One region of the Exiguobacterium sp. s5 genome, then DNA from elsewhere that is predicted to be linked to it. Evidence: predicted binding sites of a transcription regulator. Region 1 holds the regulator's gene; the other holds the start of a gene.

Region 1 (4,659 bases):
GTCGTCCTCGCCTTCCGTGGGCGGAATCGTTACCGATGTTCAAAGAAGACCCAGCTCCAGTGTTGGAGATTTTAGAGTTGTTAAAAGAAGATCCATCATTATATGTGAGAAAAAGTGTCGCTAACAACCTCAACGATATCTCGAAAGATCACCCAGAAGCTGTACTCGCAGTCTCGCGACGATGGCAGGGCGAGCATCCTCATACCGATTGGATCATTAGACACGGATGCCGGACACTGATCAAGTCAGCCCATCCTGACGCGTTAACGATATTCGGTTATACGCAGGAAACAAATTTAACCGTCGACTCATCGATTTCTATACATCCGAACGTGATCCGCATAGGGGAGGCGTGCGAGATTCAGTACGATGTGTCCATTCGTCCAGGGGATGCTGCTTATGTTCGTATCGAATACGCGATTGAGTTTATAAAAGCCAACGGGAAAGCGAGTCGTAAAGCATTCCTGCTAGCGAATAGAACCGTCGCTGGGGGCGCGCGACTTGCAGCGACCAGAGTGCACGACTGGTCAGATTTGACGACCCGTCGGCATTATCCAGGGGAGCATCGTGTCGTCTTGTTGGTAAATGGACGAGAAGTGGCTGAAAATCATGTCATGTTGCATAAAAGTTGTTGAACTTCTATATAATAAACGGTTCAAAAAAGGGCAACCCTGTCTATTTAGACGGGTTGCCCTTTTTGGGTGTGTAGCATAACGATCTGATTAAAACGCACGTTTTAAGAACGTGGACGCATAGTCGAGCGTCGTATGTAGCGTCGTCGCGAAAACGAGTCCGAAGAAGCATGCTGCCCCGTTCAGGTCGAGCCACGATCTGATAGCTTCCTCATACGGCGTGACCGTGAGCAGAAGCGTGAGCGGGAAACCGAGATAGATGACCCGGATCAGATCGCTCAAGAGCGGAAAATGCGAGAATAACGACCGATGGGGCATAATCTTCACATAAGGGAGCCAAAAGCCCCGAAGCGGTCCCCATCGATAATAGGCGTCCGACTTCAAATCGAGATCCGGGGAGAGCCAGAACGTCCCGATGAGGGCGCCAAGCAGGAACACGGTCGGAACATCGATGTCAATAAAAGGCGTGGCAATCGCAAGAGCACCGATTGCCACGAGATTCGTACGGGTATGTGTCTTGCCACTAGCCATTAGTGAATCGTGCGGTATACACCGATGACCTTCCCTAAAATCGACACGTTATCGAAATACATCGCTTCGAGTTCGTCGTTCTCCGGTTGAAGACGCACTTTCGAAGCTTCTTTATAAATCCGCTTCACGGTCGCTTCACCTTCATCCGTCATGGCGACGACAATCTCTCCATTGTCGGCCGTGTTCTGTTGACGGACGAGGACGCGGTCCCCATCCAAGATCCCCGCGTTAATCATCGAGTCTCCTGAGACAGAGAGCATGTAGACGTTGTCGGAACCGACGACGTGAGCCGGGAGCGGGAAGTGTTCTTCCACGTTCTCGATGGCCGTGATCGGCGTACCGGCTGTGACTTTCCCGATGACCGGCACGTACATGACGGCATCGTGGTCTTCGACGACGGACATCTCTTCATCCAAAATCTCGATGGCGCGTGGCTTCGTCTTATCACGTCGAATCAATCCACGCTTCTCAAGACGGTCCAAGTGACCGTGTACAGTCGAGCTCGATGCGAGCCCGACAGCCTCGCCAATTTCGCGGACCGAAGGGGGATACCCTTTCGCCCGGACCTCAGCTTTTATAAAATCAAGAATCTGTTGTTGTCTTGCTGACATTTTTTTCAATGGATTTCACCTCGATTATGTCGAATAACCTGCGAACGCATCCTATTCTTTATGGGTTTAGTTTAACACAAGAACACATGAGCGCACAAACATTCGTTCGTTTTTTCTGCTTGACCGAACAGAAGTTCTTGTTTTATGATGAGAACAGATAAACGAACAGACGTTCTCGAGAACGTGTATTCTTATTCCCAGGAGGCAATGATTATGAGAGACACAATCAATGGAATCATCTTAGTCGGCATGTTGGCACTCGGTATGTTCGTATTTTTCGCGGTCGGAGAGCTTCGCGACAACGAAGCGGTCGTCGTGACCGAACAAAAAGTCGAACACAGTATTGAAGAAGAAGTCGCCTTGAAAGAGGCGGAGACGCTCGAAGCGCACATTCTCGCTAAGCGAGATGATGAAAAAGACGACAAGACGACGTGGTTCGCCGCCGAATAATCGTTTCTGATTGCGAACATCCCTTCATCCTGTGTATCGTAGAGGGCGAATGGAAAGAAAGGAAGTGACGCGATGCGAGTCGTCATTTATTGTCGCGTATCGACGAACAAGTCCACCCAAGAGACGTCGCTCAGTCGTCAGGCGGACGAGTTGAAGCAGATGGCGAGACGTCTTGAGGCTGAGGTTGTCGATGTGATCAGTGAACAAGAGAGCGGGTATGAGGTCAATCGGGCGGGACTGCTCGATCTATTGGAGCACGTCTCGACGTCCGATCTCGATGCCGTGCTCGTGAGCGACGACAGTCGTCTCGGACGGGGAAATGCAAAAATCGCTATCTTGCATACGCTCATGAAACATAACGTGCGCTTGTTGACGATGCAGTCGTCCGATGAATATATCGTCTCCGACGCCGAGAAGATGGTGCTCGAGATCGTCAGTGTCGTCGAAGAGTATCAACGTAAGATCCATAACGCTAAAATTTCACGCGGAATGCGTCGGGCGGTCGCGAACGGATTTAATCCGCATCGGAATATCCAGCACCATGACCAGGGAGGCCGGAGCCGAATCGAAGTTCCGATTGAAGAAATCGTCCAATTGCGTGAACGTGGACTCACGTTCGCTGAAATTGCCGCCACCCTCCGCGGTTTTGGTTATGAGGTATCGAAAGCGACCGTGAACCGGCGCTACTTGGAGCACGTGTCGGTACCAGAAACTTGATTCCTGCTCGTTGATTTTGTACAGTAGAAGGACAAATTCAGTAGAGAGGGGGCGAGCCCGATGCTAGCACCTGAACAATTGGAGCGAATCAATTTCCTCGCCAACAAAGCAAAGACAGATGGTCTGTCACCACAAGAGATGGATGAGCAGCAAGCGCTGCGCCAACAATATTTGCAAGCGTTCCGCCAATCATTCAAATCACAAATGATGGGAATGAAGGTCGTCGATCCGGAAGGAAACGACGTAACGCCAGAAAAATTAAAAGATGAGCAGGAACGTTACCGCTCAGAATGACCATGAATGCACATCCTATTTCATATAGGATGTGCATGTTTGTTATACGCGAACGTTGATCAGGGGGACTCATTGATGCGTTTTCAAACGAAAGGAAGTAAACGATTCCATTTAATGTGTTATACTAATTAATTAGTTGTGACACACGAATGAGTGTGCTAAAATATGACGGGTAGAAACTTTGTTAACAACAGAGAGGATGAAATTAGTGGAAACAACTACTAAAGAATTATTAGCGATTAACTCGATTCGGACACTCTCAATCGATGCGGTCCAAAAAGCGAACTCAGGTCACCCGGGTATGCCGATGGGTGCGGCTCCGATGGCGTTCACACTTTGGACGGACAAAATGCGTCACAACCCGAAAAACCCGAACTGGTTCAACCGTGATCGGTTCGTCCTTTCAGCGGGACACGGTTCGATGCTCTTGTACTCGCTTCTTCACTTATCTGGTTACAATCTCTCAATGGACGACCTCAAATCGTTCCGCCAAATGGATTCGAAAACGCCTGGACATCCAGAGTACCGTCACACGGCAGGTGTCGACGCGACGACTGGACCGCTCGGACAAGGGATCGCCATGGCTGTCGGGATGGCAATGGCAGAGAAACATTTGGAAGCGACGTACAACCGCGATGAGTTCAAAGTGGTTGACCACTTCACATACGCGATTTGCGGAGACGGTGACTTGATGGAAGGCGTATCGGCAGAAGCTGCTTCGCTCGCTGGTCATTTGAAACTCGGCAAACTCGTCGTCCTTTACGATTCAAATGATATCTCGCTTGACGGCGACCTTCACAAATCGTTCTCGGAAAGCGTTGAAGATCGTTTCAACGCCTACGGTTGGCAAGTGATCCGTGTCGAAGATGGTACGGATATCGATACAATCGCGAAAGCGATCGACGAAGCGAAAGCTGAAACGTCGAAACCAACCCTCATCGAAGTGAAGACGGTTATCGGCTTTGGTTCACCGAACAAGTCAGGCAAATCGGCATCACACGGTGCGCCACTCGGCGAAGCTGAAATTGAACTCACGAAGCAGTTCTACAAGTGGGAAGGCGAGAACTTCTACGTACCGAACGAAGTATACGACTTGTTCAACGATAAAGTCGTTGAGCCAGGCGCGAAGCATGAAGCGGACTGGAACGAACTCGTTGAAGCTTACAAGTCAGCACACCCTGAACTTGGTGCCCAGTTCGAACGTGCGATGAACAACGAGCTCCCAGAAGGTTGGGACAGCGAATTGCCGACGTTCGAAATCGGTTCGAAAAAAGCGACTCGTCAAACGAGCGGTGAAGTATTGAACGCGATCGCCAAAGCGGTTCCGACTCTCTTCGGAGGCTCGGCTGACCTCGCTGGTTCGAACAACACGATGATCAAAGGCGCTGCGGACTTCGATGAAGATCCAGCCGGCCGCAACATCT
Region 2 (4,659 bases), 210 kb from region 1:
AAGTACAAACCCTGATAAGCCAGGCGCAGGATCAACCTTCAAGAGCTGAAAATCTGGCTCAAAAAGTAGCCGGCTGGCTGTTTTATATCGCCATTGCGGCGGCTTTCCTCGCTTTTGTCGTTTGGCTGTACATTGCTGACATTCAAACCGCTGTTCTTTTTACGGTTACGACATTAGTCATTGCATGTCCACACGCTCTCGGCCTTGCCATTCCGCTGGTTATTGCACGAAGCACCAGTTTAGGTGCAAGCCGCGGGCTGTTGGTGAAAGACCGCGAAGCATTGGAGCTGGCAACTAAGGCTGATGTAATGATACTGGATAAAACGGGTACATTGACTACTGGCGAATTTAAAGTTTTGAACATGGAAACACTGGATGGTCAACATACCGAAGCCGAAATCGCGGCGTTAATGGCAGGGATTGAAGGCGGGTCCAGCCACCCAATCGCCCAGTCAATCGTCCAATACGCTGAGAAACAAGGGATTCAGCCTGTCCACTTTGATTCGATTGATGTTGTGTCGGGTGCGGGTATAGAAGGAAACGCCAATGGCCGCAAATACGAATTGATCAGCCAAAAGGCACTTGGAAGAGATGTAGCGGTGGATGTTCCCAAAGGGGCAACATTAAGTATACTAGTTGAGGACGGGAATCCGATCGGTACGGTCGCATTAGGCGATGAATTGAAAGAAACGAGCAGAACGCTGATACAGGCATTGAAGCATTACAATATAAAACCGATTATGGCTACAGGTGACAATGAAACGGCGGCCCAAGGAGTAGCAGAGGAACTGGGCATTGAATACAGAGCCAATCAATCACCGCAAGATAAATATGGTTTAGTGGAATCACTGAAAAATAATGGACAAACGGTTATCATGGTCGGCGATGGCGTCAACGATGCACCATCCCTTGCAATAGCAGACGTTGGGATAGCAGTCGGTGCCGGAACTCAAGTCGCCATCGATTCCGCTGATGTGATTTTGACTCAGTCGGATCCAGGCGATATTGAATCCTTTATCGAATTGGCCAATAAAACAACCAGTAAAATGAAACAGAACCTCGTGTGGGGAGCCGGTTATAACTTTATTGCCATTCCCATAGCGGCGGGTGTTCTAGCCTCCATTGGGATTACGTTGGCTCCTGCCGCAGGAGCAGTTCTGATGTCCGTGTCCACGGTTATCGTGGCTATCAATGCGATGACATTGAAACTAAGAAATAGAGCTGTTTAACACCGTGTTTAATTGTCGTACACGAAAAGTGCTGCCTCCCAAAAGTTGAATTTTCTTTAACCTTGGGGGCACAGTTTTGTATTAGGTTAAAGTCAAACGGAGGTTTGAAGACTTTGGATAATTAAATATATTTTTATAGTTAACATATGAGATATTATCGGAAGAGAGGAAGCCCAAAAGCTTCTTCTCTTTTCTACTTAAATTCAATTAACACAAAAAAGTTTTCAAAAATTGATCATTCATTCATTAATCGCCGATTGTAAAATTAAGCTAGACAATTGAAAAAGCCATTCGTGGTACACTCACAATGTATTTTCCGACCAAAGAAAAACATAGGAGTGATCACGAATGACCTACACCCATCTTACCACGGATGAACTGGTGATGATAGAATCCTACCACCGCCAAAATATACCTGTAGCGATCATTGCTAAGTTGATGAACCGTTCCAGGCAGCCAATCTACAACGTCATCAATTTCCTGAAATCAGGACATACAGCGCTCGACTTCTACACGCAATACAAGAAAAATAAGAAACGCTGCGGCCGGCGGAAGATTGTCCTGCCGAAGAAACAAGTGGCCTATGTTCAAGACAAGGTGGCGCAGGGCTGGACGCCGGATGTCATTGTCGGCCGGGCAGAAACGGCCATCGATTGTTCCGCGCGCACCATCTATCGCATGTTCAAAAATCAGGTCTTTGACGCCGCCACGCTGCCGATGAAAGGAAAACGGAAACCCAATGGACACCAGGAACGCCGGGGAAAACAGGCGTTCAAACGCCATATTTCCGAACGGGAAGCCGACAACCCGTCGTTCAAAAAAGAGTTCGGGCATATCGAAGGCGACACCATTGTGGGTGCCCGCCACAAAAGTGCGGTGATCACGCTGGTCGAACGGCTGACGAAAGTCATCATCGCCCTGAAGCCTGCAGGACGCAAGGCTTGCGATATTGAAACTGCGTTGAACCAGTGGTTCCAAGGGGTCCCGAGAAATCTGTTCAAATCCATCACGTTTGATTGCGGCAAGGAATTCTCCAATTGGAAACCGTTGTGCAACCGGCACGACGTCTCGATTTACTTTGCGGATCCCGGCACGCCTTCTCAGCGCGCCTTGAATGAAAACTCCAACGGGCTCCTGCGGAAAGACGGCTTGGCAAAGGAAATGGACTTCAACCAGGTGGATCAAACATTCATTTCGTCGGTGGCCGACAAGCGGAATAACATCCCAAGAAAGTCACTGAATTACCGCACACCGTTGGAGGCATTTTTGAGTCACCTGAATGGAGTCGATCTGTCTAGCTTAAATTGACAAACGGAATGATTTAAAGATATCAGTGTACTGCAACTTTTAACTGATACATCTATAAAAGCAGCAAAGGATTTTTCGTCAGCAACCGCCAGGGCGTTAGTCTATCGATTGTTCGACGTGAATGATTGCCTCGAACGGCACATGGATGATCCCTTCCCTTTGATTGGCCAGCTCGACGGTCCGCTCCATGTAGTTCGTCCGGTGCACGAATCCTCTGAATCGTTTCATCTCCCGCTTCTCCACATATTTTACCTCTACCAAATCTCCGCTGAAGATCGCGTCGTTCAGCACATTCTCATAGACCGATAGGACCTGTTCATCGATATCTGGCATCTCAATTTTTTGAATCTCTTTATAGTATTTCGTCAGTAGCGCCTTGTGCTCGGGCATGAGGAATGGGATCCATTTCAATTCGCCCCGATCGCGATACATCGTCATAATAATTACCCCTCTCAATAAAACGAACGTTTGTTCTTATTTTATACCCGATTTGTCCCGTTTGAACAGCCTTTTTCGTGATTGGTAATCCGTGCGTCCTGTTTCCGTACTCTAGCTCGCTGGTCTTCGGTGCAAGGGACGTCAAAAAAATGACGCGCCCTCCGGCCCGTCTTCCTTCGCTTTAGGCTCAAAGCGAGGCTTTTCGCTCGTTGGCTACGGAAGCCTGTCCCTCCGTTTGCTCTACGCATTTTTTTGAGGCTCTCCCTGCGGTCGCCCTTGCACCGTCTCCCGACGCTCGCTTCGTTCCCGTCAACAGGACGCACAACGGTGTTCGTTCTGAGCTCGGCTTATCCGAAAGGGGACAAACCATCATGGAACTTACATCCATCATCGAGGTCATTCGTATCAAACAAGAGATTCGCGAGGAGATGGTCGCTCTCGAGCACGCCATCATCCAATCACCGGACAGTGCCCGACAAATCGGTTCCTCGTTCATCGGGGACGACGACCGTGAAGTGTTCCTCGTCATCATGCTCAACACAAAGAACCGGGTCATCGGCGTCCACCGGGCACACGTCGGGAGCGTCAACTCGAGTGTCGTCCACCCACGGGAGGTCTTCAAATGCGCCATCTTGAACAACGCCTCGTGCCTCATCGTCTGTCATCAGCACCCGAGCGGGGACCCGACGCCGAGCCGGGAGGACATCCTCGTCTCCGAACGGTTACATGAGGCGGGGGACCTCATCGGCATCCCGGTGCTCGACCATCTCATCCTCGGAGCGGACGAGTCGTACGTCAGCATGAAACAGCGAGGTTACATGGGTTGAACGGAATGGAGTGGGGCCGGGGGACCGGTCCCGGTCCGTCCGGTAAGGACAAGGAAGAAAAACGTACGTTTTTCTTTGACTGGATGGGCGACTCGCGTTGCTCTCGCCTGGATCCATAGAGCGGGATCCGGAAAAGGGTCGTTTTCGCATGACGAAAACGCGATGGTTCGTGTGTGAAGGTTGGACGTTGTTTTGGTCTGTCTCGTAAGAAGACTATTTGATGAAATGACAGAAGTGAAAACACGGTTTGTTTATTGAAAATGAGCATGTTTTCTAAACAAGCCCTAGGGCTTACGTGAAATTAGGCGAGATGTTGTCTGCTTGGATGCGAGGTATCATGAGGCTATCAACAGGAGAGGAAGATTCAGATGGACAGTTACCAACTAGATCAACAGACGATGGACGAGATGACGGAGGTATTGCTTCGACTGTATTTTGCAATACAAATGTGCACAATAATGCAACGAAAAGTACAGAACTTTGCCAGCTGGGTTTTAGTGTTTCGACAACGCATGCGTGACACGATAACTGTCACCTGTAAAGTTTAGTATGTGAGCGTGATGGATGACGCGATCGACGAGTGCCGCAGTCAAGCGCGCGTCGCCAAAGATGCGATTCCATTGGCTGAACTCAAGGTTGGATGTGATGATCAGGCTCTTTCGCTCGTACCAGTCGGTGATGAGATGAAACAGAAGTTCCGCAGATTCTTTTGTGAGAGGGAGATATCCCATCTCATCTAAAATAATCATATCTGCCGACTCGAGACGAGAATGGAAGTTGCCTAGTTTTCCATCCCGCCAGGCCTTGTTAAGTTGCTCGACGAGTTCAGAGACCCGGAAGAACCTCACCTCATAACC

Evidence for each region. The regulator LexA, encoded in region 1, represses DNA repair genes until DNA is damaged. The targets are predictions, from matches to a motif close to CGAACATATGTTCG.
Region 2: a site for LexA is predicted at 2,999-3,012, ahead of KNP60_RS10890 (YolD-like family protein). Genes of this name have one in related genera too.

What each region holds. Positions count from the first base shown of each region.
Region 1 is NZ_JACSLK010000005.1:214,470-219,128, reverse strand. It holds gene KNP60_RS11995 (DNA alkylation repair protein) at 1-635, shown strand, start outside; gene KNP60_RS11990 (metal-binding protein) at 723-1,163, opposite strand; gene lexA (transcriptional repressor LexA) at 1,163-1,783, opposite strand; gene KNP60_RS11980 (hypothetical protein) at 1,988-2,224, shown strand; gene KNP60_RS11975 (YneB family resolvase-like protein) at 2,297-2,941, shown strand; gene KNP60_RS11970 (DUF896 domain-containing protein) at 3,002-3,235, shown strand; gene tkt (transketolase) at 3,435-4,659, shown strand, end outside.
Region 2 is NZ_JACSLK010000005.1:1,976-6,634, forward strand. It holds gene KNP60_RS10880 (heavy metal translocating P-type ATPase) at 1-1,229, shown strand, start outside; gene KNP60_RS10885 (IS30 family transposase) at 1,578-2,537, shown strand; gene KNP60_RS10890 (YolD-like family protein) at 2,634-2,975, opposite strand; gene KNP60_RS10895 (JAB domain-containing protein) at 3,347-3,802, shown strand; gene istB (IS21-like element helper ATPase IstB) at 4,297-4,659, opposite strand, start outside.